DNA from 4 places in the Marinomonas mediterranea MMB-1 genome. Region 1 is predicted to be linked to each of the others. Evidence: predicted binding sites of a transcription regulator. Region 1 holds the regulator's gene; each other region holds the start of a gene.
The links. The regulator sigma-54, encoded in region 1, starts transcription at its own class of promoters, with help from an activator protein. The targets are predictions, from matches to a motif close to TGGCACNNNNNTTGCTNT.
Positions count from the first base shown of each region.

Region 2: a site for sigma-54 is predicted at 2,860-2,877, ahead of hmpA (NO-inducible flavohemoprotein). Genes of this name have one in related genera too.
Region 3: a site for sigma-54 is predicted at 4,329-4,346, ahead of glnA (glutamate--ammonia ligase). Genes of this name have one in related genera too.
Region 4: a site for sigma-54 is predicted at 5,602-5,619, ahead of MARME_RS19895 (ammonium transporter). Genes of this name have one in related genera too.

Region 1 is NC_015276.1:1,967,124-1,974,700, forward strand. It holds gene mgtE (magnesium transporter) at 1-730, opposite strand, end outside; gene MARME_RS08945 (HPr family phosphocarrier protein) at 740-1,009, opposite strand; gene MARME_RS08950 (PTS sugar transporter subunit IIA) at 1,021-1,470, opposite strand; gene MARME_RS08955 (RNA polymerase factor sigma-54) at 1,488-2,957, opposite strand; gene lptB (LPS export ABC transporter ATP-binding protein) at 3,024-3,749, opposite strand; gene lptA (lipopolysaccharide transport periplasmic protein LptA) at 3,749-4,267, opposite strand; gene lptC (LPS export ABC transporter periplasmic protein LptC) at 4,242-4,829, opposite strand; gene MARME_RS08975 (calcium/sodium antiporter) at 4,836-5,792, opposite strand; gene MARME_RS08980 (ABC transporter ATP-binding protein) at 5,969-6,772, shown strand; gene mlaE (lipid asymmetry maintenance ABC transporter permease subunit MlaE) at 6,769-7,551, shown strand; gene mlaD (outer membrane lipid asymmetry maintenance protein MlaD) at 7,554-7,577, shown strand, end outside.
Region 2 is NC_015276.1:84,653-92,229, forward strand. It holds gene aroE (shikimate dehydrogenase) at 1-388, shown strand, start outside; gene MARME_RS00360 (GNAT family N-acetyltransferase) at 436-1,593, shown strand; gene hmpA (NO-inducible flavohemoprotein) at 1,623-2,813, opposite strand; gene norR (nitric oxide reductase transcriptional regulator NorR) at 2,982-4,622, shown strand; gene MARME_RS00375 (globin domain-containing protein) at 4,630-5,046, opposite strand; gene MARME_RS00380 (hypothetical protein) at 5,048-5,245, opposite strand; gene MARME_RS00385 (MATE family efflux transporter) at 5,564-6,880, shown strand; gene MARME_RS00390 (lipoprotein N-acyltransferase Lnb domain-containing protein) at 7,051-7,577, opposite strand, start outside.
Region 3 is NC_015276.1:3,873,885-3,881,461, forward strand. It holds gene MARME_RS17705 (TRAP transporter large permease) at 1-1,325, shown strand, start outside; gene MARME_RS17710 (3-hydroxybutyrate dehydrogenase) at 1,356-2,129, shown strand; gene thiI (tRNA uracil 4-sulfurtransferase ThiI) at 2,647-4,098, opposite strand; gene glnA (glutamate--ammonia ligase) at 4,432-5,838, shown strand; gene MARME_RS22325 (hypothetical protein) at 5,835-5,984, opposite strand; gene glnL (nitrogen regulation protein NR(II)) at 6,106-7,188, shown strand; gene ntrC (nitrogen regulation protein NR(I)) at 7,188-7,577, shown strand, end outside.
Region 4 is NC_015276.1:4,364,495-4,372,071, reverse strand. It holds gene MARME_RS19915 (cystathionine gamma-synthase family protein) at 217-1,434, shown strand; gene MARME_RS19910 (LysR substrate-binding domain-containing protein) at 1,560-2,426, shown strand; gene MARME_RS19905 (tyrosinase family protein) at 2,704-4,155, shown strand; gene MARME_RS19900 (DUF2182 domain-containing protein) at 4,162-4,914, shown strand; gene MARME_RS19895 (ammonium transporter) at 5,732-6,943, shown strand; gene MARME_RS19890 (mannitol dehydrogenase family protein) at 7,493-7,577, opposite strand, start outside.

The DNA.
Region 1 (7,577 bases):
CCAATAGTTTTTTTGTCTCTGGATCAATCACTGGCGCTGAGACCAAGTCTAATTTTTCGAAAAGCTGAGCTACTTCGCTGGCAGGCATGTCCGAAGTGATTGTGGTCGTTTCCGTTTCCATTATTTCGCGAACAGTAGAAGAGGTGTCTGCGACTAATAGTTTTGTGAGAGGTAAGGTGCCTAGAAATTTGTCCGATCGACTGACGATTAATAGATTATCAGTCATGTCAGGCAGTTCTTGGTGTCGTCGTAAAAAACGAAAAACGATATCGACCGTTATATTGGGTCGGATCGTAATGGTGTCCGTGTTCATGAGTCCGCCTGCGGAGTCTTCAGAATAACTCAGCAGGGTTTCTACACGGGCGCGATTTTGCGCTGTCATTGACGCGAGAACTTCTTTTACAAGAGTCTCAGGTAAATGTTGAAGAATATTGGTTAAATCGTCGTGCTCAAACTGTTCAGATACGGCAACAAGTCGTTCCGTATCCATTGTTTTCATGAACTGAGCACTGATGTCTTCACTTAAATATTGAAGAACCTCACCTTCGTTCTTATCGTCGATTAGGTCCCAAAGCAGCTTACGTTCTTTTGGTGGAGAAGATTCTAGAAGTCTTGCTACATCCTGAGCGGGTAGAGCACCATTGAGCAAATACCGGATTTGCATCGTTGTTCCAGACTCAAGTGATTCATTTACTGTCTGGAGGTGTTCTTGAGTGGTTTGCTCAGTCATGTAGTGGGCTTACTCCGCTTCGCCGAATCGATTAGCAATGACCTCGACGATTGCGTCCATAGCGTCTATTTCATCATCGCCGTTCGCCTTTATTTTTAAATCTGTTCCTTTACTAGCCGCCAGCATCATCATAGCCATGATGCTTTTTCCGTCTACGTTTCGACCATCTTTTTCGATGGTAATATCGCACGAAAAGCGAGTCGTTGTTTCAACCAGTTTACTGGCTGCCCGAGCATGTAAGCCTAGTTTGTTTACAATAGTGACGGTCTTTTCCTGCATGGCAGTCGCCCTTATACTTGTTGTAGAAATGAGGTTATCAATTCTTCGTTTGTTGTAGTATCACGTAGTCTCTTTAATTTATCTGGAGATTGTGCCATTTCTGCAATTTGAGATAACGTCTTAAGATGTCCCTCGCATTCGTTAGGAGGGGCTATCAGTGCAAATATTAAATCAACGGGTTGTCTGTCTATTGAGTCGTAATCAATGGGTTTTTCTAGAGACATAACAACAAGGGCAGCATGATTTGCTTGTTCAAATCTACAGTGCGGAATTGCTATTCCGGCTCCGACGCCAGTACTGCCGAGCTTCTCTCTTGCTAAAAGCGCATCGTAGACTGCTTCTGACTCACAATGCAGCCTCGCCCCAATAGCCTCGGCTAAAAATTCCAGAACTCTTTTTTTGCTGGCAATTGGTTGATTAGCAAAAACCAGCTCACTATTGACTAATTTTTCTAAAGACATTGTTGATATGACCTACCTTAAATAAGGCGCTTTCGTTCATTGGAAGGAGGGATGTTCATCGCCTCGCGATATTTTGCGACGGTACGTCTCGCAACTTGTATTCCTTGCTCGGCAAGTATCGTAGCTAGCTTATTGTCACTAAGAGGCTTTTTAGCCGGTTCTTCTGCAATAAGCTTTTTAATCATGGCACGAATAGCCGTTGAGGAGCATTCTCCGCCAGAGCTTGTATTAACATGACTCGAAAAGAAATATTTGAGCTCAAAGATACCTTTAGGAGTATGCATGTATTTTTGAGTTGTGACACGAGATATTGTTGATTCATGCATTCCGACTTCTTCTGCCACGTTATGGAGTACCATCGGTTTCATTGCCTCTTCGCCATACTCGAAGAATTCGATCTGCCTATTTACGATACAGCTGGCGACCTTTAGTAGGGTTTCATTTCTACTTTGAAGGCTTTTTATAAACCACTTGGCTTCCTGTAGCGAGGTCTTTATGTAGTTTACGTCTTCCGAAGACGCTGACTTGTTTGCCATTGCTGAATAGGTTTCGTTGATCTTTACTGGTGGTAGCGCATCATTGTTTAGTTCAACTTGCCAAATACCATTTTTCTTTTTTACTGAAACATCAGGAATAACATAGTCAGTGTCTGAGGTGTCAATTGTCGAGCCGGGTTTTGGGTTTAGTTGTTGTATAAGCGCGATAACGTCTTTAAGCGCCTCTTCCTTTAAGCGTGTTTTCCTACATAGCTGGGCAAAGTCGCGATTCCCGAGAAGTGGTAAATAGTTATCGATAACGTTATGGGCGGGTTTAAACAATTGGTGATTGTGAAAGCCTTCCAGTTGGACTAATAGACATTCTCTTAGGTCTTGCGACGCAACGCCAACGGGGTCAAATCGTTGGACGCGATGTTGGACAGCGACAACTTCATCGAGCTCTAAGTCTTCAAGTTCAGAGGCAAGGGATTCAAAGACTTCTTGCACGCTGATCGATAGGTAGCCATCGGGTTGAACGCATTCAATTAAAGCATATGCAATTTCAATGTCTCTATCAGAAATATGAGTAAGGTTTAGTTGCCATATTAGATGGTCTTGTATATTTTCGGATTCAGAATTTCTACTGTCTAAGTCGAAATCACCATCAAATAAAGGTGCGTCAGAGGCCGCTGCTGTATTTTGATACGTGTCGTCCCAACTACTGTCGATAGAGAGTTCTTCAGGGATACTTTCCGTCCATTCAGACTCTACTCTTGCTTCTTCTGAGTTAGTGTCGCTCTCTGCTTTTTTTTCGGTTTGATTGCTGGATTCTGATGACGCTGCAGCTGCACTCTCGTCTTCATCTAGTTCAAGAAGTGGGTTAGATTCCAGAAAATCGTGTATTTCCTGTTGCAGGTCAATAGTTGAGAGTTGAAGTAAGCGTATCGCTTGCTGCAACTGTGGAGTCATAGTTAACTGCTGACCGATTTTTAGCTGTAATGACTGCTTCATGGAGCAACTCTTCTTTTATGGAACGCGTTATGCATATTACTCCCTTTTTATTTGAAAAATAAGAGCTTAAAGCTTGAAGTCGTCGCCTAGGTAGACTTTTTTTACTTGTTCATTGTTAATAACGTCATCTGCATTTCCTGAGGCGATGATGTGTCCATTTCCTACAATGTAAGCCTTGTCGCAAATGTCTAGCGTTTCTCTAACATTGTGGTCGGTAATTAAAACACCAATGCCGCTGTCTGTGAGGTGTTTTATGATTTGCTTAATGTCGCCGACCGATATAGGGTCGACACCAGCAAAAGGTTCATCAAGTAAAATGAATTTAGGGTTCATTGCCAGTGCGCGTGCGATTTCTACCCTTCGTCGCTCTCCACCCGAGAGAGCCATGCCTAAATTCTTTCTAATATGAGTAACATGAAATTCTTCAAGCAATTTTTCTAGTAAGTCGCTTCGTTCTTGTTTAGTCAGTGTTTTTCTAGTTTCTATAATGGCTGCAATGTTGTCTTCAACAGACATTTTTCTAAAGATAGATGCTTCTTGAGGGAGATAGCCAATGCCTTTTTGCGCGCGCGCGTGCATCGCATCCTTAGTTACATCCAGGCCATCGATGAATATTCCTCCAGCATCATTTGCTACCATGCCAACAATCATATAGAAACAGGTCGTTTTGCCCGCGCCGTTTGGACCTAACAGGCCAACTGCTTGTCCAGATTCGACGGACAGTGACACATCGAGCACAACTTTTCGTTTTTTGTACGCCTTAGCGAGATGTTTGGCTTCCAATATTGCCATTATTCACTCTTCTCTTGAGCTGGTTGCAAAGTCATTTTTACTCGTCCATTGCCTCTGTTTTCTGCGGTAAAGGTTTCATTTTTCATCATATAGAGGATGAAATCCGCATCTATTTCATCTAACCCTCGCTTTAAATAGCCTTTGCCATTAATTTCTAAGCGTCCATCTGTAATGTAGTCGATCTGATCTCCGCGACTTGTTACTCTGTTTCCGGCCTCGTCTAATTGCTGCGTGAATCTCGCTGGTGTGCCAGTGGCCTGTAAAGAGCTAAAAGTGTTGGTGGCTGGGTCGGTAAACACCTTTAGAAAGTCTGCTTTTATTTCGATCGTGCCTTGTTTTATTAGAACGTCGCCTTTGTAGGTGGCTTCGCCCGCTTTCTGATCGTAAAATGCTTCATCCGCTTGGATTTCAAGAGGTTGGCTAGTGTCGCTTTCTAAAGCGTAGTTTGAGCTAGCACTTAAACAAGCGCTTACTGTTAGAAACAAGGTGACCTTATTGATTTTGAGTAGCTTGTTCATAATGTCCAGATACGTTTCCTTTAAATTGAGCAGTTTCAAGGTCTACGAATGAGCGAATGGTGTCCGCTTTTGTTATGCCTTGCTGTGTAATGAGTTCCGCATTTCCAAGGCTGATCAGCGACTTGTCGACATCATTGTAGTGAATTGAATCTGCATTTAAGCGGTTGGATGTTGTTGTGCTGTCTTTTCGGGTTACGAATGCATTGGAGGTTAGTAATATATCTTTGTTGGCGTCATTTAGTTTTCCAAAGTCTGCCTCAGCGTACCAAGCGATATCATTTGTAACCGTTTCTATTTTTGGTGATATTGCTTCTGTTTGTTTGTTTGAGTTGAAATGACTCAATTTTGATGTCTTGATCGTCTGTTCCAACTTTCCATCAATGGTATATTCTCTTGACGTGACATTTTCTAAAAAATAGTCAGGGGAGTCGGAAAGTTCGTCTGTTGAGACGAGTGTCAGAGTCGGCGACGCCCCATACCAAAAGAATGCCGTTGCAGACGCCGCTATTGCTAAAAGAATAAGGAGCTTTTTTGCCCAGTCTTTAGACGAAAGTATATTCATAATTAATTAGCTATATGCAATTAGAGTATATAAGTAGATTGCATAGCTGCCCAACAAGGGGAAGCCAATCCAGCGAGGAACTTCTTTAGATCTAGTGCGAGAGTATACAAGGACAAGAAGTGTTAATGTAAGGGTAAGTCCTAAAACCCACCAATAATCGCGATTTAACACCTCTTCGTTTAGCAATCCTGGGGCTAGGATCGCTGGCATTGGTAATACGGTTGCCAAATTGAATAGGTTTGATCCTAATACATTGCCAATGGCAATATCATGATGACCTTTTTTAACGCTTGTAATCGAAGCGGCTAATTCAGGCAAGCTTGTGCCGATTGCGACAATGGTCAAGCCTATAACAAGTTCGCTTATTCCCATTAGTGTCGCAATTCCGACCGCTCCCCATACCAATATTTTTGATGAAATAATTAATACTGCGAGACCTAATGTCGCCATAAGCAATGAGTACCAGACACTCTTACCGTCATCTTCAGGTAAATCTTCTGTGAGCTCGTCTTCACCGTCTTTCGTACCCTTAAGTAAGATAATTAAAGCAATAACAAATGAAGCAATCAGTATTAAGCCGTCCACTTTGGAGAGGTGCCCATCGTAAAACAGAGCGCCTGCTATCAGTGTGATGGCGACAACGAGAGGTATCTCCTTTTTTACGAGCGTTCCCGCAATTGGAATGGACGAGAAAAAAAGTGTTGCACCTAATACTAAGGCAACATTGGCTATATTTGATCCTAGGACGTTACCAATCGCTATCCCTGGTGCATTATCTAGTGCGGCGGTGGCCGACACAACCATCTCAGGGGCAGAGGTTCCTAGGGCGACGAGCGTTACACCAATTATAATTGGGCTAACATTTAATTTTTCGGCGACAAGTGCCGCATGTTCGATAAACTTATCTGAGCTTAATACTAATAAAATAAGGCCAGTTACGAGCGCCGCAGCAAACAAAAACATATATCTTTTATTCCATGGATAGCAAAGTGCTCCATTTAATGTGGTTTACCAACTAAATTCAAGACTTGACGTGCGCGATCCTTTATAAAACAAACAACATAATAGTTATAGCGTTTAATTTGGGGAGGGCGAATGCTACTATTTGTACAATAGATTTAAATGGAAGTATAAAAGTCGTGAAAAACGCTTACGTTCAAATTAGCAATCTATCGTTTACTCGTGGAGAGAGAGCGATTTATGAAGGAGTGTCTATTAACATTCCTCGTGGAAAAATAACCGCCGTTATGGGGCCGAGTGGCACAGGGAAAACGACACTGTTGCGTTTAATCGCCGCTCAACTCCATCCAGATCAAGGCTCAGTGTTGGTTGATGGCGTAGATATTCATAAAGCCAATCGTTCTGCTTTGTATGACACACGTAAGAAAATTGGCATGTTGTTTCAAAGTGGGGCGCTGTTTAGTGATATGTCTGTCTATGAAAACGTTGCCTTTCCCTTGGAGGAGCACACGGACCTTCCGGATGACATTATTAAAGATATTGTTTTAATGAAGTTGCAAAGTGTGGGCTTGAGGGGGGCGGTTGATCTAATGCCTTCGGAGTTATCTGGTGGTATGGCACGTCGCGTTGCTCTAGCGCGGGCTATCGCACTCGATCCAGAGCTTGTTATGTATGATGAGCCATTCGCTGGGCAAGATCCAATCTCAAAAGGCGTGCTTGTCGAATTGATCAAAAAACTAAATAAAGCGGTTGGTATAACATCCGTTCTCGTCTCTCATGACGTTGAAGAGTCTCTGTCAATATCTGATCATGTGTGTATTCTGTCGGGTGGTACTGTTGTTGCTCAAGGAACACCTGAAGAAATAAAGGCGTCGGATGATGCACGCGTTATTCAGTTTCTAAATGGCCAAGCAGATGGCCCTGTTCCATTCCATTTTCCAGCGTGCAGCTATGCTGGAGACCTGATAGGGAGTTCAACTTGAAAAAAGTACGAAATGTCGGGCAATCGTTATTTGACCAATTGGAGTCGATTGGGCGCGCAGGAATATTCCTATTTCAAACACTTGCTAGGTTACCTGTTAGGTGGGATGAAAGTTGTCGCTTGCTTGTCAATCAAGTCTATTCCGTTGGTGTTTTGTCCTTAGTGATTGTTATAGTTTCTGGGTGCTTTATCGGCATGGTGCTTGCGCTTCAGGGGTACACCATATTGGCAAAGTTTGGCTCGGAGCAGGCGGTGGGCCAATTGTTGGCATTGAGTTTGTTGCGTGAGTTGGGGCCCGTGGTTACTGCATTGTTGTTCGCGGGTAGAGCAGGGTCTGCGTTAACGGCCGAGATAGGCTTAATGAAGGCGACGGAACAGTTATCCAGTTATGAAATGATGGGAGTTGATCCTCTTCGCCGAGTTATCGCGCCTAGGTTTATCGCTGGTATGATTTGTATGCCGCTACTTTGCTTGATTTTCTCTGCGACAGGTATTTTAGGCGGTATGCTAGTATCAGTTCATTGGTTGGGTATTTATGATGGCTCATTTTGGTCATTGATGCAGCAATCAGTCTATTTTGATATCGATGTGTTTAACGGCATTATAAAATCAATCTTTTTTGCTTGTGCTATTACATGGATAGCCGTTTATCAAGGATTCGAGTGTGACCCTACGTCAGAAGGTATTGGTAAGGCGACAACGCGAACGGTAGTGCTAGGATCTTTAGCTGTCCTATTTCTTGATTTTATTCTAACTGCGGCAATGTTTGGGGATTTTTAGGAATGAGAAATAAACATACGGAACTT
Region 2 (7,577 bases), 1.9 Mb from region 1:
GGTATTCGCGCAAGCGCCTCTCTCGGTCACGGTCGCGAACCGTACTGTTTCTAAAGCCGAAGCACTTGGGAAAATATTTGATTGCGTCGCGTCTTCCTTTGATGCGTTAGAAGGCCCGTTTGATGTCATCATCAATGGCTCATCTGCCAGCTTATCGGGGCAGCTACCCCCATTAAAAGACGAGCTAGTAAGCGAACACACCTGGTGCTATGACATGATGTACGGGAAAGAGCCGACGGTCTTTTTGAAGTGGGCGCAGGGGTTGGGCGCGAAAGGCGCTGATGGACTGGGTATGCTTGTTGGCCAAGCGGCTGAAGCCTTCTTTTTATGGCGTCATGTTCGCCCTGAACAAGCGCCCGTTATCGCCCAATTACGCAGTGAGATGTGATCACGGTATTCAGAGTGAGAATTGCAATTGAGTATTAGGAGAATTACTTGAAGGCACAATGGTTCGATTCTGTTGAAAAGCTAGGGCGAGATCGTTGGAATACGGCGATTGGTGATACTGCATACCCGTTTGCTCAATTCGATTTTCACCTTGCTTTAGAACAAAGCAACAGTATTGGGGAAGGCACAGGCTGGTATCCAGAGTACTTATTGGTAACAGAAGACGACGACCAACCGATTGCGATTGCTCCGACGTATCTTAAAACACATTCTCAGGGCGAGTTTGTGTTTGACTGGTCATGGGCCGATGCCTATCAGCGCTATGGTATGGCGTATTTTCCAAAACGTATCTGGGCCGTGCCATTTTCACCTGTAACGGGACCACGAGTGTTCTCTCAACTGGACCCGACGGGCGAAAGCCAAGAATTTGGTCATCTGTACACCGCGTTGGCGGACTTAATGACGGATGCAAATAAAGCCCGAGACTTTTCAAGTTGGCATCTACTCTTTACGAAGCAACATCATGCAGAGTTGCTCGTGCAAAAGCCGGAGTTGCTGCATCGCGTTTCTTGTCAGTTTCATTGGTTCAATCGTGACTACAAAGACATGACGCATTACTTTTCGACGTTTTCGAGCCGTAAGCGAAAATCGGCCCGTAAAGAGCGTGAAAAAGTCGCATCTCAAGGCATACACCTTGTTAGAAAACTGGGTAATGAGCTCGACAAGGAAGAGATCGGTTTTTTCTACCAATGCTATCAGGCAACCTATGCCAAACGTGGTCAAGAAGGCTATCTGACTCAAGCTTTTTTTGAGCAACTCGTCGATAGTATTGGCGACAAAGTACTGTTGGTAATGGCGTTTCGTGGAGAGCAGCGAGTTGCCGCTTCTTGGTGTTTTTTCGACAATCACAGTTTGTATGGGCGTTATTGGGGCTGTATTGAAGAGTTCGACTGTCTGCATTTCGAAGCGTGTTACTATCAAGGTATCGAATTTTGCATTGAGCGCGGGCTGCAACATTTCGATCCCGGTACTCAGGGCGAGCATAAGATTGCACGTGGTTTTGAACCCGTTTTTAGCCACAGTATTCATTACATCGAGCACTCTGGCTTTCGTGATGCCATAGAGCGCTTTTGTGATGAAGAAACCACAGCAGTGCGTGAGTATCATCAAGACACCCACACATTGCTGCCGTTTAAGCAGACGTAACTGTTTGAGGCTTCTTAGATGTTGTTGAGTTAAATATCCAAATGAGGGCCGAAAAGTTCATAATGTATTCGGCTCGCATCCACGCCTAACTCTAGCAGTTGTTGCTTTATAAAGGTCATAAAGCCAACTGGACCACACAGATAAAAATCCCCTTGTTCAAGCGGCAAAATGTCTTTCATTGGCTCAAGCTTCATTAAACCTTCTTGCATCGTCTCGTCGACAACATTCGCCTGTTCGAACCAATACTGTGTGGTTAGGTTCAATACGGCTTTTTGCTCTTTAACGTGCTCTTTGAATGAAAGTAACGCTGTATTTTTACAAGCATGTAAATAGAAAACAGGTTGAGAGCTTTTCTTATCCGCTAATGTATCCAACATGGCTTGCATTGGGGTCAAGCCGACGCCCGCTGAGATCAAAACAACGGGTTGATCGGTTTCTTTTAAAGAGAAATCACCTGCCGGAGGCATGGCTTCAATGATGTGACCTTCTTGAACGTGATCGTGTAAATAATTTGAGACGATGCCCTCGCACTCTCCAGAGGTTTCTCTCTTCACACTGATTCGATAAGTGCGATTATTTGCCGATGTCGAGAGAGAGTATTGACGTATCTCATCGAATTCATGTCCGGTTGGATGTATTTTAATCCCAAGATACTGGCCGGGTTTATAGTGGATTACTGCGTTTTGATCGACAGGCTCTAAAACGAAACTGGTGACTAACTCAGATTCGGGTGTTTTTGAGATTACTTTGAAGGAACGAAACCCTTCCCAGCCGCCTTCTTGCTCTGCTCTGGTTCGGTATAAGTCACCTTCTACCTGAATAAAGATATCGGCGAGCTGCATGTACGCGGCAACCCAGGCTTCTTCAACGTCTTTAGTGAACGCGTCAGGAGCAAGCTCTCGTAACGTTTCAATAAGATGATGCCCGACGATTTCATATTGCTCTGGCTGAATATTGAAGCTGGTATGTTTATGTGCAATACGTTGTACCGCGTCTGTTAGAACATCAAGGTTATCGATGTATGTTGCGTACGCTGCAATGGCATTAAACAGAGCCGTGGGCTGACGTGTTGTGTGTTGGTTACTCATATTAAAAACATGCTTTAGCTCGGGATTATGCGTGAACATGCGGTTGTAAAAGTGCGTTGTGATGGCCGTGCCTGCAGAGGCTAGTAATGGGATAGTGGCTTTGACGGTATCAATGTGTGTCTGAGTCAGCATGGTTTTTCCTTATGAGCAATGAGTGTTACAGAATACTAAGCAGTAAATAGCGAAACTCATGCCAAAAATTAAAAACGAATATTATCAATAGGTTATGAATTATTGTCAGAATATAAGAGTCAAAATGACTTGATTAATAGTCGGTCTATTTATTATAAAAGAGTCAAAATGACTCAAATTAGGCCGACCTCTGTGAATAAAGTGACTCAAAGTTCGTTATTAAACCTTGCGATGGATCTTGCCAGTGTGACCGCTCAATCTAATCGTTTTGAATTGCTTATTAGCGCGGTACGTGGCGCGATAAATTGCGATGCGGTTGTGTTGTTGGAATGTCGAGAAAACGTATTAGTACCGCTTGCTCAACGAGGGTTATTGGATGATGTTTTAGGGCGTCACTTTGTAATTGATGAGCATCCAAGGTTAGCTGCCATCTGCGAAGATCGATATCCGGTGCGATTCGCTGCCGATTCTCCGTTACCCGATCCTTACGATGGCATGGTTGTTGGACATGATGATCTTTCGGTGCATTCCTGTATGGGAATCCCGTTGTATTTGGAAGGCTGCTTGATCGGAGCGGTCACATTAGACAGCATCGCGCCGAATGAATTTGATGAAATCGACAGTCGTGCTTTGGACATCATTGCAGCGATGGCGGCAATGGCTTTGAATACTTCGATGTTAATGTCGAAGCTCGAACGAAAATCGCATCGTGCGCAGTCTTTAGTTCAAGCGCTTACTGAGGATGAGCATTTAAAAGAAGGTTCATCAATATTGGGTCAGAGTGAGGTTATGTCTAAACTGACGCAATCGATTGAACTGGTCGCACCGTCGGATTTTGCTGTGTTGATAGAAGGTGAAACAGGCGTGGGTAAGGAGCTGGTCGCCCGAAAACTTCACAGCTTGTCACAACGTGCCAGTGCGCCAATGGTGTACGTTAATTGTGCTGCTATTCCGCAACACCTAATCGAAAGTGAGCTGTTTGGTCATGTAAAAGGGGCATTTACAGGTGCAGATAGGGATCGAGACGGTAAGTTTTTGCTTGCTGATGGTGGTACGTTATTTCTGGATGAAATAGGGGAGTTGCCGTTAGAAGTCCAAGGCACATTATTGCGAGCGATTCAGAATCAAGAAATACAGGCTGTCGGTCGAGATAAAACGAAGAACGTCGATGTGCGCATTATCGCAGCGACGAACCGCGTCCTCAGTGATGAAGTTGAGAACAAACGGTTTCGTGCGGATTTGTTCCATCGGCTAAGTGTTTTTCCTGTCCATGTGCCGCCACTGAGAGAGCGGCAGGGTGATACTCTCCTATTAGCGGGACATTTTGCTGAACAGTACCGTAGAAAGCTTGGTTTACGGCAGCTTATTATTTCGGAGTCCGCTGGTGAGGTTCTTAGAGGCTATCGATGGCCGGGCAATGTGAGAGAGCTAGAACACGTTATTTCCAGAGCGGCGTTGCTTGCACGATCTGATCAACAATCAGAATTAACGGTAATTGGACCAAGTCATTTAACCGGTATTCAGGAAGGGAAATATACACCGTTCTCTCAACCTGAACCTCAACTTAGCAGTGAAGATGCCCGTCAATTCAGTTCCAAAGATGAGTTTTCCAGTGCTGATGTTCACCCAGTCGTGAATTTAAAAGAGGCAACGGAGCGTTATCAAAAAGGTATCATTCTTGATGCTTTGCGTCGAAAAGAGGGGAATTGGGCGCAGGCCGCACGCGAGTTATCCATGGATCGCGCTAATTTGGTACGGCTTGGAAAAAGGCTTGGGATTACGGTTCATAAAAGTGTCGTTCCTAACTGATTTTTAGCTAATCATCGTGCCCATGACGGGCTTGGCTTACCTGATGGATGCGTGTTGCTGGAAACTTTAGTTTCTCGATAAGATAGACTTTTAAATCTTCTGGGTAATTTAGACTGTCTAGCGCATCGCTCATACAGCCGAGCCACATCTTTTTTTCTTTTTCGGCAACGATCAAGTGTGCATGCGCTTGCGGTAAGCTGATTTGACCATAAGTCTTAGCGAGCAAGCGCTTGCCGCCAGTCCAACCAGATAGGAATGCAACCAGTTTATCGATGGCAATCGGCGTCTCGTCTGTGTGCATATCAAATAGGGGGCGGTAACGGCTGTCCGATTCCATTATTTGATAAAAGGCTTCAACTAAGGTTTGAATCCCTTCAAGTTGCCCGAGCGCCCTGTAGGTCGCATCACCAGTACCGTATGCCAATTTAGTTATCCTCGTCAGGAATTCTATTCTTCGCCGCTTTTTCTTTATCCATTTTAATCGAATTACGGTAGCCGCCAAGTGCTGCGAGTGCACCGATAATCAAGCTCATAATCATCGGGATCTCAAACAGCATGGTGATACTGACAAACACACAGCCGACCGCCAAGCCTTCAAGAATAGGTTTGAATGATTTTTTCATTGCAACTCCAGTGGATAATTCGCGCTATTTATGAGTAAAGGCGCCAGTATAATAACCTCTTGTGGAAAAATAAATCTGAAATCTCGAATGAGTGACTCAAAAAGGAGATAATTTCAGCGAAGTTGTGTGTAAAAAGCGTTAAAATTCATTAATCCACAGATTGTTTCAGAAAAAAGACGGTTCTCGGAGTAATCTCATATAAATCATGTGTATAACCTGTATGCTTTTCCACAATGATTTTTTACTTGTTTCGATTGTCTTTTATCCACATAGCGAGCTTGTATGATTAGACTATTTCTCTTCACTAAAGGGTGCTGAATGACGAACTCGGCGTTAAATCGCAAAATTTGGCATCTTGCGTGGCCCCCAATGCTTTCAAATATCACGACGCCCTTGCTTGGGTTGGTCGATACCGCAGTTGTTGGTCATTTAGGAACCGCGACTCATCTCGGTGCCGTGGCAATAGGGGCGTCGATTTTTAGCTTCCTTTTTTGGGCATTTGGCTTTCTACGTATGGGTTCGACGGGCTTAACGGCTCAAGCATTCGGCCAAAAAAACAACGATAAAGTTCAAGCCTTGCTGGTTCAGTCAGTGTTAATGGGCGTCTTCATCGGTCTAGTTTTAGTCGTATTTCGGTCTCCTATTATTGACCTAGCAATGTATCTCATGTCACCAAGTGAGGAAGTCGCACCGTGGGCGCGGCTTTATTGCGAAGCGAGAATACTAAGCGCCCCTGCGGTGTTAGCGGGCTATGCGCTCATTGGTTGGTTCTTTGGCGTGCAGTACTCCAAAGGGCCGCTGTGGATGCTGCTTGTAATCAATGTGATTAATATGGTGTTGGACTATGTCGCGGTGTATCAGTTTGGCATGGCAAGTGAGGGTGTGGCGTGGGCGACCGTCATTGCGCATTACTTAGGCACCTTGTTTGCGTTTTTCCTAGCCTATCGAAAATTGGCACAATTAAATTTGGTGGTGAAACTCTCGTCTGTACTCGATTGGCAACGCTATGTTGCCTTGATTAGAGTAAATCGATATTTATTTGTGCGTACGGTTTTGCTGTTGATCGTTATGTTGTTTTTCACGGCGCAAGGCGCGCGTCTTGGCGATGACGTTCTTGCTGCAAACGCTGTATTGCTTATATTTTTAACCATTATTTCCAACTCACTGGATGGCTTTGCCTTCGCACTAGAAGCGCTTTGTGGGGAGTATTATGGCAGTAAAAATAAGACGTTATTTAAACGAGTCATTGCTTATTCAAGTTTATGGGCGTTGATCGCTGCGATTGGCCTGAGCGCGATATTCTGGCTATTTGGTGAAGCGATCATTGAGTTATTAACGAATGTGGAACCTGTTCAGCTCGCCGCTAAAGAGTACCTACCTTGGTTGATTGCCTTACCGCTACTCGGGATCTGGTCGTTTATGCTCGATGGTATTTTCATAGGCACGACCAGTGTTAAACAAATGCAGGATACTATGATCTTGTGCGTACTTGGTGTGTTTTTCCCTGTTTGGTTTTTAAGCCAAGGCATGGGTAACCACGGGCTTTGGCTGGCGCAAGCGAGTTTGTTTGTTGCTCGGGCGGTGACGCTATTGATTTGCTATCGTAAGAATATGAAACAGGAAGTATGGTTTTAAATGTGAGTCTCAAAAAAGAATATGGACTGAGACTAGGGAAGGTATCAACAAGTCCACTGGCTTCAGCGTGTGGATAACGCTTCTTTATTCGAGACAAGTTTCGCTGATAAGATTGAAGCTCATAAGACTTATTTGTACCTTCCCTAGGTATCGTTTAATACCTGCTGCAATCAAAAGTGATAAGAAAATGTGAGCCGATGTTCTAGCTCTTGGTGTTTTTTCTTATGAGCACTATAGGCAGCTCCAAACTGACTACTTATTCTTTTATTGAGACTAAAAGTACGATTGGAAAGGTTTCTGAATTCGTATTTTGCCGAAAAAGAGTCAGATTTAAAATTTATTCCAGAATAAATAGGGAAACTGATTTGTTCACTGATTTCTACACTTGGTATGCTATAGAACAAGAAAGATGAATAGGAAAAGGCCCCTCCTATCCCCACGGTAGCAATACCTTCAAGGTGGTTATTTTCATTTCTGTCCGCACCTATTCTTAGTTTCCAAGATGGCGTGCGCGTTACAAAGTTTAGAGGTGTAATAGCTTCTATATTAACTAGATCTAGGGATTCGATCTTAGTTGTCCCGTTGCTTTCAACCAGTTCTATTGATGCTGCTTGGAGGGTTGAAGACAAAACATTGAAACTGCGTTGTTCGAAATGGGAAAAATCTACGGCTGAGAGTGTTAAGTTAATGGCATTGT
Region 3 (7,577 bases), 1.9 Mb from region 1:
TTGGCAGTTTTATCTTATTGATTTTTTCAGGGTTTCCTGTCGCATGGGTGCTCGCTGGTTTGGCGATTATCTTCAGCGTTGTTGGCGTTTTGTCCTCCCAATTTTTGGATTGGGACACCTACTATATGAACGATTGGCGCATATACGGCACCATAATCCAACGGATTTACGCCCAAATGAGCAACTGGGTGCTTGTCGCCTTACCCATGTTTATTTTTATGGGATTGATGCTAGAACGCTCTGGCGTAGCTGAACGCTTGATGGTGAACTTTGTTAATTTATTTGGTCGATTTCGAGGTGGACTCGGTGTTGCAGTTATCTTAATCGGCATTTTGTTTGCGGCGTCAACAGGCATCGTGGGTGCGTCGGTTGTACTACTCGCCATGCTGTCTATGCCAGTCATGTTAGAACAAAAATATTCGCCTTCGTTTGCCAGCGGTATTGTCGCGTCGTCTGGTACCTTGGGCATTTTGATTCCGCCAAGCATCATGCTAATTATTATGGCGGATCAGCTTTCTCTTTCCGTGGGCAGCTTATTCATGGGCGCGCTGGTTCCCGGTTTGTTACTGGGCGGTTTGTACATTGTGTATGTCATTCTTTCTGCTATTTTCAATCCGAAAGTCTGCCAACCACCACTGAATTTACCACCGGTATCGATGGAGTTAATCTGGTCAACATTAAAAGCCGTTTTTCCTCCACTGGCACTTATTTTGTCTGTATTGGGCTCTATCTTCATGGGGATTGTTTCGCCAACAGAAGCCGCCGGTGTTGGGGCGTTTGGTGCCACTGTTTTGGCGATTTTAAACAAGCGCTTCAATATGAAAATGTTGGCTGAAGTGTGCCGTAAAACCACCATTACGACGTCGTTTGTTTTTGGTATTTTCTTGGGCGCGACGGCTTTCGCCGTGGTGTTACGAACGCTAGGGGGCGATGAATTCATTAGTGATTTGCTGCAAGGTATTCCCTTGTCGCCTGCAGGCATTGTGGCGGTTATTCTGCTCATCGCCTTTGTAGCGGGTTTCTTCTTAGACTGGCTAGAAATTAGCTTGATTTTACTCCCTCTCGTCGGGCCTGTTGTGGTCGCGTTGGAGTTCAATTTGGTGTGGTTTGTAGTGCTGTTTGCTTTGGCACTACAAACCTCTTTTTTAACACCACCTGTTGGCTTTTCGCTCTTCTATTTAAAAGGCGTCGCACCACCTGGGGTGACCACATTACACATCTACAAAGGCGTTATTCCTTTCGTCCTTCTGCAATTATTAGCTGTGCTTCTGGTGTTTTTATTTCCAGACCTAGTGTTATGGTTGCCCGAAGTGATTTACGGTTAACCCGTTTGCTTTCATGTTTGGAGAATAAAAATGAACAATAAAACAGTATTAATTACGGGGGCAGCAAGTGGAATCGGTTTGGAAATTGCTCAGGCATTTCTGAAAGCGGACATGAATGTCGCCATTTTAGATTTCAGCCAAACGGCGATAGAAGAGGCAAAAACACAGCTTTCAGCATTCCATCAGAAATGCACTTTTTTCGCCTGCGATGTGACTAAGGAACCGCAATTTATGGACGCGATAGACGCCGCCATTGCGCAATTTGGCCATATCGATATTCTGATCAACAACGCGGGGGTTCAACATATCGCGCCGATAGAAGAATTCCCCTCAGACACCTACCGGCGTTTAATAGACATTATGTTGATCGCGCCCTTTTTGGCGATCAAAAAAATCCTGCCTTTGATGAAAGAAAAAGGGGATGGACGAATCATTAACATGTCGTCGATTAATGGCTTAATCGGCTTTGCAGGCAAAGCTGGCTACAATTCTGCCAAGCACGGCGTAATTGGCCTAACAAAAGTAGCTGCGCTGGAAGCCGCGCCTTTTGGTGTGACCATCAATGCGCTGTGCCCCGGCTATGTGGACACGCCATTGGTGAGAAATCAGCTGGAGGATTTGGCGAAAACACGCAATGTCTCACTTGATCGTGTGTTGGAGGAGGTCATTTGGCCTCTGGTACCGCAACGCCGCTTCCTCACGGTAGATGAAATTTCAGACTACTGTTTGTTTCTCAGCAGCCCTTCGGCAAAAGGAGTGACAGGACAAGCTATCGTCATCGACGGTGGCTATACCACACAGTAGACACAGTTTCTAAATTTATAAGTATATATAAACGGCTCCCCTAGAAGATTCGAATCTTTACAGGGAAACTAGCAGTAATCAGTAAGGTACATAAAAAAGGACTATAGCTATCTAATTACTGCTATTTAATATCTCTAACGAGTTCAGAATTTTTAAGAACTAAACTTACGGCTCAATCATACTGATAATGAGCCGTTATTTAGTCACATCAGTTACTTACTTTGTAATAGTAGAAAATATTTTTAACTAATCAGAGGTTACTGTACCCCTGAATTCAAGTTCGAAGTGCGACACTTTTCATTTCAAGCCGCTAAGCACATCTCTTTAAATACGACCGCTGGCGGCAAGAAAGTGAACAAAGGATAAAAGGGATCAAGAATTTAACTCGATAAACGGTGCGCCCTTTGGGGCTCGCAGAGAAACAGCCTATCTTCGTTACAAGTGATAGCCTGTTTCTCTGATAAGACTTATGCGTGCCTTCCCCAGCGTCACTGCGTTAAAAACTGGGGGTTAACGATTACGGCAAATAAACACCTACGTTTTCATAACCGCGCCCCAGCAGTTGAGACGCATGTATACGACTCATCACACCTTTACCGCAGTACAGCAAGTGCGTTTTGCTCTTATCGACCTCAGGCCAGCCTGATTCTAGTGTAAAGAACGGCATTTTTATAACCGGACGTCCTGATACTTTTAATGGTTTGCGCTCTGCTTCGTCAGGATGACGAATATCAACAATGACTTCGTCACCAACAGGCATACGCACGACGGGCACTTCCCCTTGATATTGCTTTTCAACATCGTCCATTACATTCTGAATGGAAACAACACGTGCGGAGTTGATCGCTTGCTCTAGTACAGCCATATCAAATTTGCTTTCTTCGCGGTCAATACGGTGCATTTTCGCGCGAGTAGTCGGCTTGACAGAAATGACACCACAATATTCAGGCATACTTGCCGCGAAAGGCTCAGTGCCTATCTCAATCGCTTTGTCGATGATGTCTTGTTTATTCATCGTTACAAGCGGTCGGATTACTAAGTTGTCTGTAACTTGGTCAATCACTTGAAGGTTGATGAGCGTTTGACTAGATACTTGAGCAACGCTTTCTCCCGTTACCAGTGCCTTGGCGTTTAAACCTTCCATCACTTCCGACGCAGCGCGCAACATCATACGCTTCAAGATAACGCCCATTTCAGAGTTGTCGACTTTTGTCAGTATTTCTGCCACAACGTTTTCAAAAGGAACGGTGACAAATTTAACGTTTATATTTGAACCGTATTTATCCCAAAGAAAATGGGACACCTGTTTTACGCCGATCTCGTGCGCATCACCGCCAAGGTTAAAAAAGCAAAAGTGAGTCTTTAGTCCGCGACTCATCGTTAGGTAGGAACTGACAGTTGAGTCAAAGCCACCAGAGATAAGAGACAGCACGGAGTCCTGCGAACCGATAGGATAGCCACCCAAGCCTTCTACTCTCTGCTCGATCATCCAAACGCGGTTATCACGTATGTCGATGGGCACAAGCACTTCGGGATTTTTCAATCGAACCGCCAATGCGCCGCATCGAGCTTTTAGGCAACCACCAATATGACGCTCAGCATCAACAGAGGAGAAGTCATGGGTACCAACGCGTCGAACACGCACCGCAAATACAGAATCTTTAATGGCATCACCATAAGATTTGATGGCTTCTTCCACAATGTCATCGAGCGTCGTTAAAACAAACTCTCTCACGTATTGGAAGTGCGCAATACCGGCGATGTTCGACAAGGCATTGGTGAAGTCTTCTCTCATGTCATCCTTTTCAGAAAGCACTTCGATAAAGTCCCAGTTGCCAGCGACCACAACGTGATCGTCATATTTACGCAACACCAAGCGGATATTGTGTCGAAGTTGCTTAACAAAAGCCTTCCGAACAGGACGGCTCTTAATGGTTATTTCTGGAAAGAATTTAACTATGAATTTCATTTGGCGGTATTTTTAGCAGTTGGTCAAAAAAGGCGCACAGTATAATGAATATCACAAACAGGACAAAACATAATTTACGCCCTTTTTTAGTGCTTACTTCATTTTTTAGCACCAAAACGGATCACAATACAAAGTTAACACTTGATAATCTGCCAAATAACTGTGCATATACTATACAGCACATCCATAAGCCACTGTTTTTAAACACTTTATTTTTATGCCCAAATTTCTGGCACGGCTTGTGCTTCGTTGTTTGGCAATTAATGCTTCTTTTTGAAGCACTCGTACCCAAATCGAAAATTAATTTCGTTTAAACCATTTTGGAGAACAATTATGTCAAACAAGACTCTTGCCTTGATTGCTGAGCACGACGCTAAGTGGGTTGACCTACGTTTCACCGACTTCCGTGGTAAAGAGCAGCACGTTTCTATTCCAGCATCTTCTATTGATGAAGAGTTTTTCGAAAACGGTCAAATGTTTGACGGTTCTTCTATCGCTGGTTGGAAAGGCATCAACGAATCCGACATGATCATGATGCCGCAAGACGAAACGACTATCGTTGACCCATTCACTGAAGAGCCAACTGTTATTGTTCGTTGTAACATCATCGAGCCTTCAACAATGCAAGGTTACGATCGCGACCCACGTTCTGTTGCAGAACGCGCAGAAGAATACTTGAAGTCTACAGGCCTTGGCGACACAGCTTTCTTTGGTCCAGAGCCAGAATTCTTCGTATTTGACGATGTTAAATGGCACGCTGATCTATCTGGTTGTGGTGTTGAAATTAACGCTGAAGAAGCTTGCTGGGCGTCTAACAAGTCGTTCGAAGGCGGCAACATGGGTCACCGCCCATCAGTAAAAGGCGGTTACTTCCCAGTACCACCAGTTGACTCTCATCATGACCTTCGTGCTGCAATGTGTGGCGCAATGGAATCTATGGGTCTTGAAATTGAAGTACATCACCACGAAGTTGCGACTGCTGGTCAAAACGAAATCGGTGCTAAATTCAACACTCTAGTTAAGAAAGCGGACGAAGTTCAAGTTCTTAAGTACTGTGTACACAACGTTGCTCACGCATACGGTAAAACAGCGACGTTCATGCCTAAGCCAATCGTTGGTGACAACGGTTCAGGTATGCACGTTCACCAATCTTTCTGGAAAGACGGTGTTAACCAATTCTCTGGTGATCAATACGCTGGCCTATCTGAAACTGCTCTTTTCTACATTGGCGGTATCATCAAGCACGCTAAAGCATTGAACGCGTTCACTAACGCTTCAACAAACTCTTACAAGCGTCTTGTTCCTGGTTTTGAAGCACCAGTTATGCTTGCATACTCTGCACGTAACCGTTCAGCTTCTATCCGTATCCCTTACGTTGCGAGCCCTAAAGGTAAGCGTATTGAAGCACGTTTCCCTGATCCAACTGCTAACCCTTACCTAGCGTTCGCTGCTATGCTGATGGCTGGCCTTGACGGTATCAAAAACAAGATTCACCCTGGCGATGCTGCAGACAAAGACCTTTACGACCTTCCTGCAGAAGAAGCAGCGGCGATTCCAACGGTTGCTGGTAGCCTAGAAGAAGCGCTTAAGTGCCTAAGCGAAGATCGCGAATTCCTTACACAAGGTGGCGTATTCTCTGATGACATGATCGATGCATACATCGACCTGAAATCTGAAGAAGTTGAACGCGTAAACATGACAACTCACCCAGTTGAGTTTGATCTTTACTACAGCGTTTAATCGATCATTTGAAGCAGTGTTTTAGCTGCTAACAAATACGTCAGTTGACCAAAAAAGTCCTGATCATTATCAGGGCTTTTTTTTGCTCCAAATAAAACACAGCCAAACAAAGCGCACCAATTAAGAGCAATCGTACTATTATCCATATGATAAACCTCTATAATTAGCAGGCTTTCCGTATGCCCAATGTTGGTTCGTTTTTTGCAACCAATATCTATCTGTCTTCCTGAGACTCAAAGTACGACGATGTAAAAGAGGCTAAGTTCCGTGCATAGTTTGTTGATCGACCATCTCTCGACTGCGGTCGTGCAGTTAAATAACGAGATGAAAATTGAATACCTTAACCCTTCTGCAGAAATGTTTTTGCACGTAAGCCGTCGTCGTATTTATGGGCAAGATCTGAGTGCAGCTTTCACAGAAGATGATGAAAGTATTCGAGCACTTAAATCCGCTATCGTCTCTGGACACCCTTTCACCAAACGCGAAGCAAAAATCATATTGACGGACAACCGAACCGTTTTCTGTGATTACACAGTTACGCCAGTGATGGGCTCGATCAATACAACAGAAAGTCTAATCATAGAATTGCACGCTCGCGACAGAGTGAAGCGCATCTCTCAAGAAGATGATTTAATTGCCAGTCACGAAACCAGCAAAGAACTCATCCGCGGCCTAGCACATGAAATCAAAAACCCGTTAGGCGGTATTCGCGGCGCGGCTCAGTTAATTAGCCGAGCATTTAAAGACGAAGACCTTAAAGACTACACTCAAGTTATTATCGAAGAGTCCGATCGCCTCAGAGATTTAGTCGATCGACTGCTTGGCCCACGCCAGTTACCACAGAAAAAAGAACTCAACATTCACCGCGTGATTGAACGAGTCAAACAACTGATCGAAGTGGAATCACACGGTGAGATCGTTATTGATAGAGACTATGATCCCAGTATTCCTGAGATGATTGGTGATGAGTCACAATTGATTCAAGCATTGCTTAATGTGGTTCGAAATGCGATGCAAGCGCTACTGTCTCAAGAATCAAATGACGATAGACGAATCACACTGATCACACGCACATTACGCCAGTTCACAATCGGCGCAAAACGCCACCGCCTTGTTTGTAAAATTAGCATTATCGACAACGGCCCCGGCATACCAGATCACATTATGAAAACGCTCTTTTACCCAATGGTAAGCGGGCGCGCGGACGGAACGGGATTAGGGCTGTCCATAGCTCAATCCTCTATTCATCAGCACAGTGGCATTATTGAGTGTAAAAGCCGTCCACTCTGTACTGAATTCAACATACTTATACCTATTGAGACGCACAGCGTCGAGAAGGAGGAACACTAATGCAGCCACAAGATACCGTATGGATAGTAGACGACGACCGATCGATACGTTGGGTTCTAGAAAAAACACTGGAACAAGAAGGCATTCAATGTCGCTTGTTTGAATCCGCAGAGTCTCTTACCAATCTGCTTGATAAAGAACAACCAAGTGTCATTATCAGTGATATACGAATGCCCGGAATGGACGGCCTGACACTGCTCAATAAACTTCAGAATGATCACCCTTATTTACCCGTGATCATCATGACAGCGCATTCCGATTTGGAAAGCGCAGTAGCTTCCTATCAAGGCGGTGCATTTGAATATCTACCGAAACCTTTTGATGTCGAAGAAGCCGTTAGTCTGGTAAAAAGAGCGATCATTCATCACAAAAAATCAATGCCTGCTGAA
Region 4 (7,577 bases), 2.3 Mb from region 1:
GTAAAAAGCGAATTCTTAGGAGTTCGCTTTTTTTATGCGTTTTTAAAGTGCCTTCTTTATGCTTTTTGTTACTTCGCCTCTGCTTCATTAATACGGTTTTAGAGGCGGCGCCAGCCATTAAAAAAAACGACCCTTAGGCTTTGAATACATGATTACTCTCACACTGAATTGTCCACTATATTTGCGCTTAGAAACGAGACCTACTGGGAGCCTGTCATGGACAATCAACATTCAAATGAACCAAATCAAACAAATGCCATCGATACTGTTGGTGTGGGTACGCAAGCCGTTTGGGGGGGGGAAACAGAAGGCCATCCGTATCGAGCCACTCAGACGCCGATTGTTGCTAGCGCAGCCTATGGTTATGAAGACATCGACGAGTGGTACGACGTTGCATTAGGCAAGGCCCCCGGTTTTATTTACAGCCGCATGAGCAACCCAACCGTTGAGGTCTTGGAAGCGAAGCTTTGTCAGCTGGAGCGTGCAGAGTCGGCGGTTGCATTCAGTACTGGAATGGCCGTGATCAGCAGTGTGTTGTACACCTTTTTGTCTCACGGCATGCGCGTTGTGTCGACCAAAGACAGCTACGGCGGCACGAATAAAATTTTTGAAGAGTTTCTGCCAAAAATGGGCGTAGAGGTAATACTTTGTGAAACCCAAGATCACGAAGCCATCGAAGCTGAAATCGCCAAAGGGTGTGATCTTCTGTATTTAGAAACGCCAACGAATCCGACATTAAAAGTCTTGGATATTAAACGTCTTGCGGCCGCTGCTAAAGCGCAAGGTGCCATTGTTGTTGCGGACAACACCTTTGCCACACCGTTGAATCAAAGCCCGCTGACGCTTGGTGTCGACGTTGTGCTGCACAGCGCGACTAAGTTTCTAAGTGGCCATGCCGATGCGATGGGTGGTGTTGCTTGTGGCGCAGAGTCTTTAATGAGCCAAGTTAGGCACTATCGAGAAATCAACGGCGCGTCTCTTGACCCGTTCTCGGCTTACCTTATTATTCGTGGAATCAAGACGCTGGCATTGCGAATGCGCCAACAACAAGCCAGTGCAATGGCTTTAGCGGAGTATCTGCAAACTGAGCCCTTAGTCGAAGCGGTTAATTATCCGGGGTTACCGACGCATACAGGGCATGAGATTGCTAAAGCGCAAATGAAAGGTTTTGGTGCAATCGTTAGCTTTGTGCTCAAAGGCGGGATGGAAACCGTGACCAAACTCTTGCCTAAGCTGCAATTTGCGCATTGTGCAGGCAACCTCGGCGCAGTGGAAACCATTTACGGTCCTGCAAGAACGACAAGTCATGTTGAAAACACACTTGAAGAGCGCTTAGCATTGGGGATTTCCGAAGGGCTAGTGCGTATTTCTGTCGGAATTGAAGATACCGAAGATTTAGTGGCGGATCTCAAGCAAGCTTTCGCTTCTTTATAAACATAACGCCATTGCACCATAAGAGGCTTTTTAGCAAAGCCTCTTATGGTCACGTTTTTCGCTAATGTCTTTTCCTTTTGTAGCGGGAGCGTTACGATTACCTGACTATTTGCAGGGCGTTTCAAATGAATCAAAAAGTTCTCCCTCCACTCAATTGGCTGCGTGCTTTTGAAGTCTCAGCGCGCCATCTCAATTTTACTCATGCCGCAGCAGAGCTGTGTTTGACTCAAGGCGCAGTCAGCCAGCAAATACGCCTGTTGGAAGATCACTTAGGCATCCCACTTTTTAAACGTTTACCAAGAGGGTTAAGTTTAACTTCCGAAGGGCAGTCGTATCTGCCCGTTGTTCAGGACGCCATCTCTCGTCTCGCCGCCGCAACCAGCGAGCTCGTTAACAAAGATGCCCATAAACCGATTAAAATTCACGGTAGTTTATCTTTCTTTGTTCACTGGTTAGCGCCCAAACTAACCGATTTTAAACTGCGTTACCCGAACATCGATATTCGCTACACCACCTCGCTTTGGGTAGACGAGGTTGATGACGATCACGAGCTAGAAATACGATGGGGCAACGGCGATTGGCCAGGGCTTGTCGTAAGGCGACTCACTTGGGACACCCTGTTTCCCGTTTGTGCCCCTTCATTGCTCGATACCATAGATACGCCTTCAGATCTCGCTGCACAGACCTTACTGCACACTATCGGTTACGAAGAAGGATGGGGATACTGGCTTTCAATGGTTGGGGAGCAGACAGTAGACCCAGCGAAAGGCATGCAAGTGGACACACTCCTTGCCGCCCTAAGAATGGCGGAGTTGGGGTTAGGTGTTGCACTGGCTCGTTCGTCCATGGCCGAAGACCTGATTGCGGAAGGAAAGCTGGTGGAGTTGTTTGATAAAAGGCTCAACGCCAGTGAATCCTTTTATCTGGTTCATAAAACAGGGACAGAGTTGAGTGACGATGTAAATGTGTTTTTGGAGTGGTTGGGGAAATAACGAGATTTCTGAAATTAAGGCCGCGTTATTCGCAGGTGCTCTAGCGTTTTAAGAGCAAAGAACTGTGTAAATAAATTGGCTAGTGAACAGGAATTTTCTGATTAGACCTAAAAAGAGGGCATATGGAAAACAAAGTGTAACAAGGTGTAATTGAATAATTGAAGTTACTCTTATATTTTTGTTAAGGCTAGAGAACCAGTCTTGTTTTTAATTAAAAATGTCATCCGAAATTACAATTATATTTTGTTTAAAAAGGTTTTTAACTTGAGGGAAAATCATGATTCGAGTAAGGAAAAATGTTAATGAATTAACCGATGATACACTACTTTGGTATTCGAAAGCTGTGGAATCAATGAAGCAAAAGGATATTACGGATCCTAGTAGTTGGTGGTATCAAGGTGCGATTCATGGTTATGGATTGGATAAACGGCCTAATTTAGCAAATAATGAAAGTTGGAGCGAGAGCTCTGTCTGGGAGCAAGCCGAGGGTTTCCCGCCGTCAGAGGGACTAGTCAATAGTCAATTTTGGCAACAATGCCAGCATGGTACATGGTTCTTTTTACCTTGGCACAGGATGTACCTGCAATTTTTTGAAGCGATTGTTGCAAAGACTGTTGTTGAGTTAGGTGGGCCAAAAGATTGGACGTTGCCTTACTGGAATTACTGCGATGCAAATAATCCGGCTCTCAACCCCACTGAACAGTTACAAGCTTTAAAGCTGCCTTCTGAATTTGGGACGAATACGCCTAATCCAGATTTTCCAGGGCTATGGATGAAGGAAAGAGCTCAATACCAGCTGAGCTCTCAAGCTGATGCGAGCTGCAGCGTAGCAATGAAATTACAAAATTTCACGGCCTCTTCCCCTGCAACGAGCTTTGGTGGTGTTCAAACTGGATTTAGTCATGATTCGGGAACTTTTGGAGCAGTCGAAAACAACCCTCATAACTTGGTTCATGTGGATATCGGCGGTGCTATGGGGGACCCAAATACTGCTGCTTTAGATCCTATATTTTGGTTGCACCACGCCAACATAGATCGTTTATGGCAGTGTTGGATTGACCAAGGTAGAGAAAATACCAATGACATTACTTGGCTTAATCAGGTCTTTGACTTTCATAATGCAGACTCTCTGCCAGATACCCTTAGTGTAAAGGATGTTTTGTCTACGGAGGCTCTTGGTTTTACTTACAGTGATAGCTATTCAAGTTCGGCTGCTCCGACGGATAGCAAAGTCTTCGCTTTGGCTTCAGCAGGAGGAAGTGGAATGTTTGACACCATTGCTGCAACGACGAAGCCCTTCCTATTGGGATCACAGTCTACGTCTGCACAGCTTGAGTTTTTGCCAGAAAAGCAGAGAGCTGCTCAAGTGCCTGTACTGGGAGCGTCGAACTCACAAACTCCTAATCAAGTTATTATTGTTCTTGATAACGTAACGGGATCAGGTGTTGTTGCTCCTGTGAGTGTTTATGTGAAGGCGTCAGCAAACTCAGAACGTGTTCTAGTCGGGAAAATCGGTCTATTTGGTTTGACGCAGTCCTCTACACCCAGCGTACGTCATGCTGGAACGGGGATTAGTATAGAACTTGATGTCACTGATGCTCTACAACAGCTCCGCTCTCAAACCAACTGGAATCTTGAGAATTTACAAATTGAGCTTGAACCCGGTCGAGAGCTAGGTAACGCGAGTGTAACAGTGGGTCGTGTAAGCATTAAAGCTGAGGTTGTATAAAGGGCTATGTTAGTTTCCGCTTGGAAACGGGTTAGTTACCTAAGGGTAGCTAACCCGCATTGGTTTATTTTAGTGATCTCTGCTTTTCTTTGGGCCTTTTATTTTTGGCAGCAACTGAGTTTAGTCGGCGCACATCACCATCAGCATGCACACCACAGTGAGCATGCTGATGGTGTATCGTCGCTGCTGAACATTATGTTTGCTTGGATGCTGATGGTCTATGCAATGATGTTGCCAATGACCAGCGGCACGATCCGAGCAATAGTGAATCGGATTCCCATATCAAGAAAGTTGAGAAGCTTGGTGCTATTCATTGTTGGCTACTCGCTCGTTTGGTTGGTGTTTGGGCTAGTTTTACAATCGTTTTCGGAAGCCTTGTATAATTCGCAATTTATAATGACATTAAGGAATATCCCTAGCGCTGCTATAGCATACGTGTTGGCAGCTCTGCTGAGTAATGCGAGGTTCAGGATGCGGCTACTCAATGCTTGTGGAGGGATTTGGGCTCCTCGGATTATTGGCTTCAAAGCCGATATGGACGTTTTTAAAATAGGCTTTCATGAAGGGATAAAATGTGTTCAAACTTGTGCTCATATTATGATAGCAATGCAGATTGCGGGGCACAGCGTTATACAAATGGCGATTCTTACAGTGGCGCTATTTTATGAGAAATTGATTTATAGAAACAAAAAAAATCTATTAAGAAATACCTGTATCATTTTATCCATTTGTGAATTGATATTATTTTATCAATCATAGTCAAAAATCGCTTTTAAAGCGTGATTGGTGTTGTGCAGTTATTAATTTAAAACTTTGCTTCCAAACGTCTCAGGTTGCGCCAACAAGAGAGGCGCTGCCTGACTTTGGCTTAATAGGATATGTCAAAATCTAGAGTGGTGAGGTTTTGCCATTTTTCGTCCGTATCTTCGATCCATATAGGCATTCAATTTTCTGTTTTAAAGCGAGCAAGGTTGGGCGATTTTTTCTATACTGTTCGCTTAGTGGTTGTCTTAAATGACTGTTGAGCATCTTGCAATACTCACAGCTAACCAATTTGTGGATTACTTATCGCCCCTTTAGATGCTATTTTTTCTCGGTTAAACACATTTTTCTGAACGTTTTCTATTTTGACTAGGTCGTCATCGCTTTTCTCTCTTTCTTTCTATGATTTATTGCCGCAGTCGATCGACACTCTTTTCTTAAAAATGCTACTGCTCTCATCCAGACACCCGCTGTCCGAGCTATAACGCAGCCTTTCTCCAAGTGCGTATCTAAAGCTAAACGCCAGTGAATCCTTTTATCTGCTGCATAAAACAGGGGCGGAGTTGAGTGACGATGTAAAAAGTCTTTTACGGTTTCCTAGATCATAAAAACACTTTGAACTGATGGCTATTAATGTCTCTCTCCCCACTTTAATCCACTCTAAGCACCAAAAATAAGCAAAAATGGAACGAAATTTGCTTATTTTTGTCTCGAATAGTCAGTTTCAAGCCTTTTTTAGTCAATTTGTGCGAAAAAGGCGCAAAAAGAAGAGTAAACAGTACCTACTTGGTGCGATCAAATGAGAGGGTTCTTTGTGACAGCCACAAACAGTGCAGTAGAAATGCTGATAGCCAATTCTAATACCTTTTTTATTCTCCTAGGCGCCATCATGGTGTTTGCGATGCATGCAGGTTTTGCATTTTTGGAGGTAGGAACCGTTCGCAGTAAAAACCAAGTCAACGCCCTTGTAAAAATCATGACAGATTTTGCGATTTCCGCTCTCGTGTATTTTTTCATCGGCTACCAAATCGCCTATGGCATTAACTTTTTCGAAAGTGCTGCGACCCTTGCTGAGCAAAGTGGCTACGCTTTAGTGAAGTTTTTCTTTCTAATGACCTTTGCCGCGGCGATTCCTGCCATTATTTCCGGTGGTGTGGCGGAACGGGCAAGGTTTTATCCGATGCTGATCTCCGCCGCTGTTATTGTTGGCGTGGCTTATCCATTTTTAGAAGGTCTGATCTGGAACGGTAATTATGGTTTTCAAGATTGGTTAGAAACACAATTCGGCGCGCCTTTTCATGATTTTGCAGGTTCTATCGTCGTACACGGTTTTGGAGGCTGGGTCGCGTTAGCCGCTATCATCTTGCTTGGGACGCGTAATGGGCGTTTCAGAGGCGACAAATTGGTCGCTTTTGCGCCGTCCAATATTCCTTTTCTAGCGTTGGGTGCATGGATACTTTGCATTGGCTGGTTTGGCTTTAACGTTATGTCGGCACAAACCTTAGACGGCATCAGCGGGTTGGTCGCAGTGAACTCGTTAATGGCTATGGTCGGCGGTATTATTGCCGCGATGATTCTGGGTAAAAACGATCCCGGTTTTATTCACAACGGCCCACTGGCGGGGTTGGTTGCTGTCTGTGCAGGTTCAGACATCATGCATCCCATCGGCGCATTGGCAACGGGTCTTGTAGCGGGTGCGTTATTTACTTGGCTATTTACGCTGATTCAACAAAAGTTCCAACACATAGACGATGTCCTAGGCGTATGGCCATTACATGGTATTTGCGGAGCGTGGGGCGGTATAGCGGCAGGTATTTTTGGTCTTGAATCCCTAGGCGGGTTGGGCAATGTTAGCTTCTTATCACAGTTGGTCGGTTCTGCCATTGGTATAAGCATCGCTTTAGTCAGCGGCTTTGTTGTATATGGAACGGTGAAGGCCGTCAGCGGATTACGTCTAAGTGAAGAGGAAGAGTACAACGGTGCCGATCTTTCTATTCATAAAATCGGTTCGGTGAGCAAAGATTAAGATCTGGTCTTATTCATAATAAAAGGCGGTCTCTGTTACGCAGAGACCGCCTTTTCTCCTTTATCCAAACAAATTTGGCTACAAATCAAATTCTAGCTATTTCAATATTCGTCAGTAATATGGCTTTGCAGCCTAGTTTGTAAAGAATATACAGGCCATATATGGACGCTCCGGCTAGGTCAAGACCCAAACCGAATCACTCTTTTCAGGGTGATTTTTTACTCTCTTATTAACCGATCTTTATCTTTTCTAGTCAATCATCATGAATAAAGGGCCGTACTGCCATCTTTCCTTTAGATAAGCGGCCTATTATGAAAACGTATTTTGGTCGAAGTTTATAAAGGACACGCACCACGTTATTGACGCCAAATCAATAACTCGTTACAAACTCAAGGATGAGGAAGCTCATTATGCTACACGCTTAAACACGAAGAGATACAAGACTATGGCATAGTTGCGGTTTTACAATCACCAAAGGCCGCTTAAACTCTCCCTTTTGAACTATGTTTAAAAAGGGAGAGTTACCCATGAATACAAACTCATGTTTTCTCAGCTACAAACATATTTTTGCAAAGCGAAACGAACGCCTTTGGCGTTAATCAATTCTAACCAGCGGACGAATAAATCCATGAGC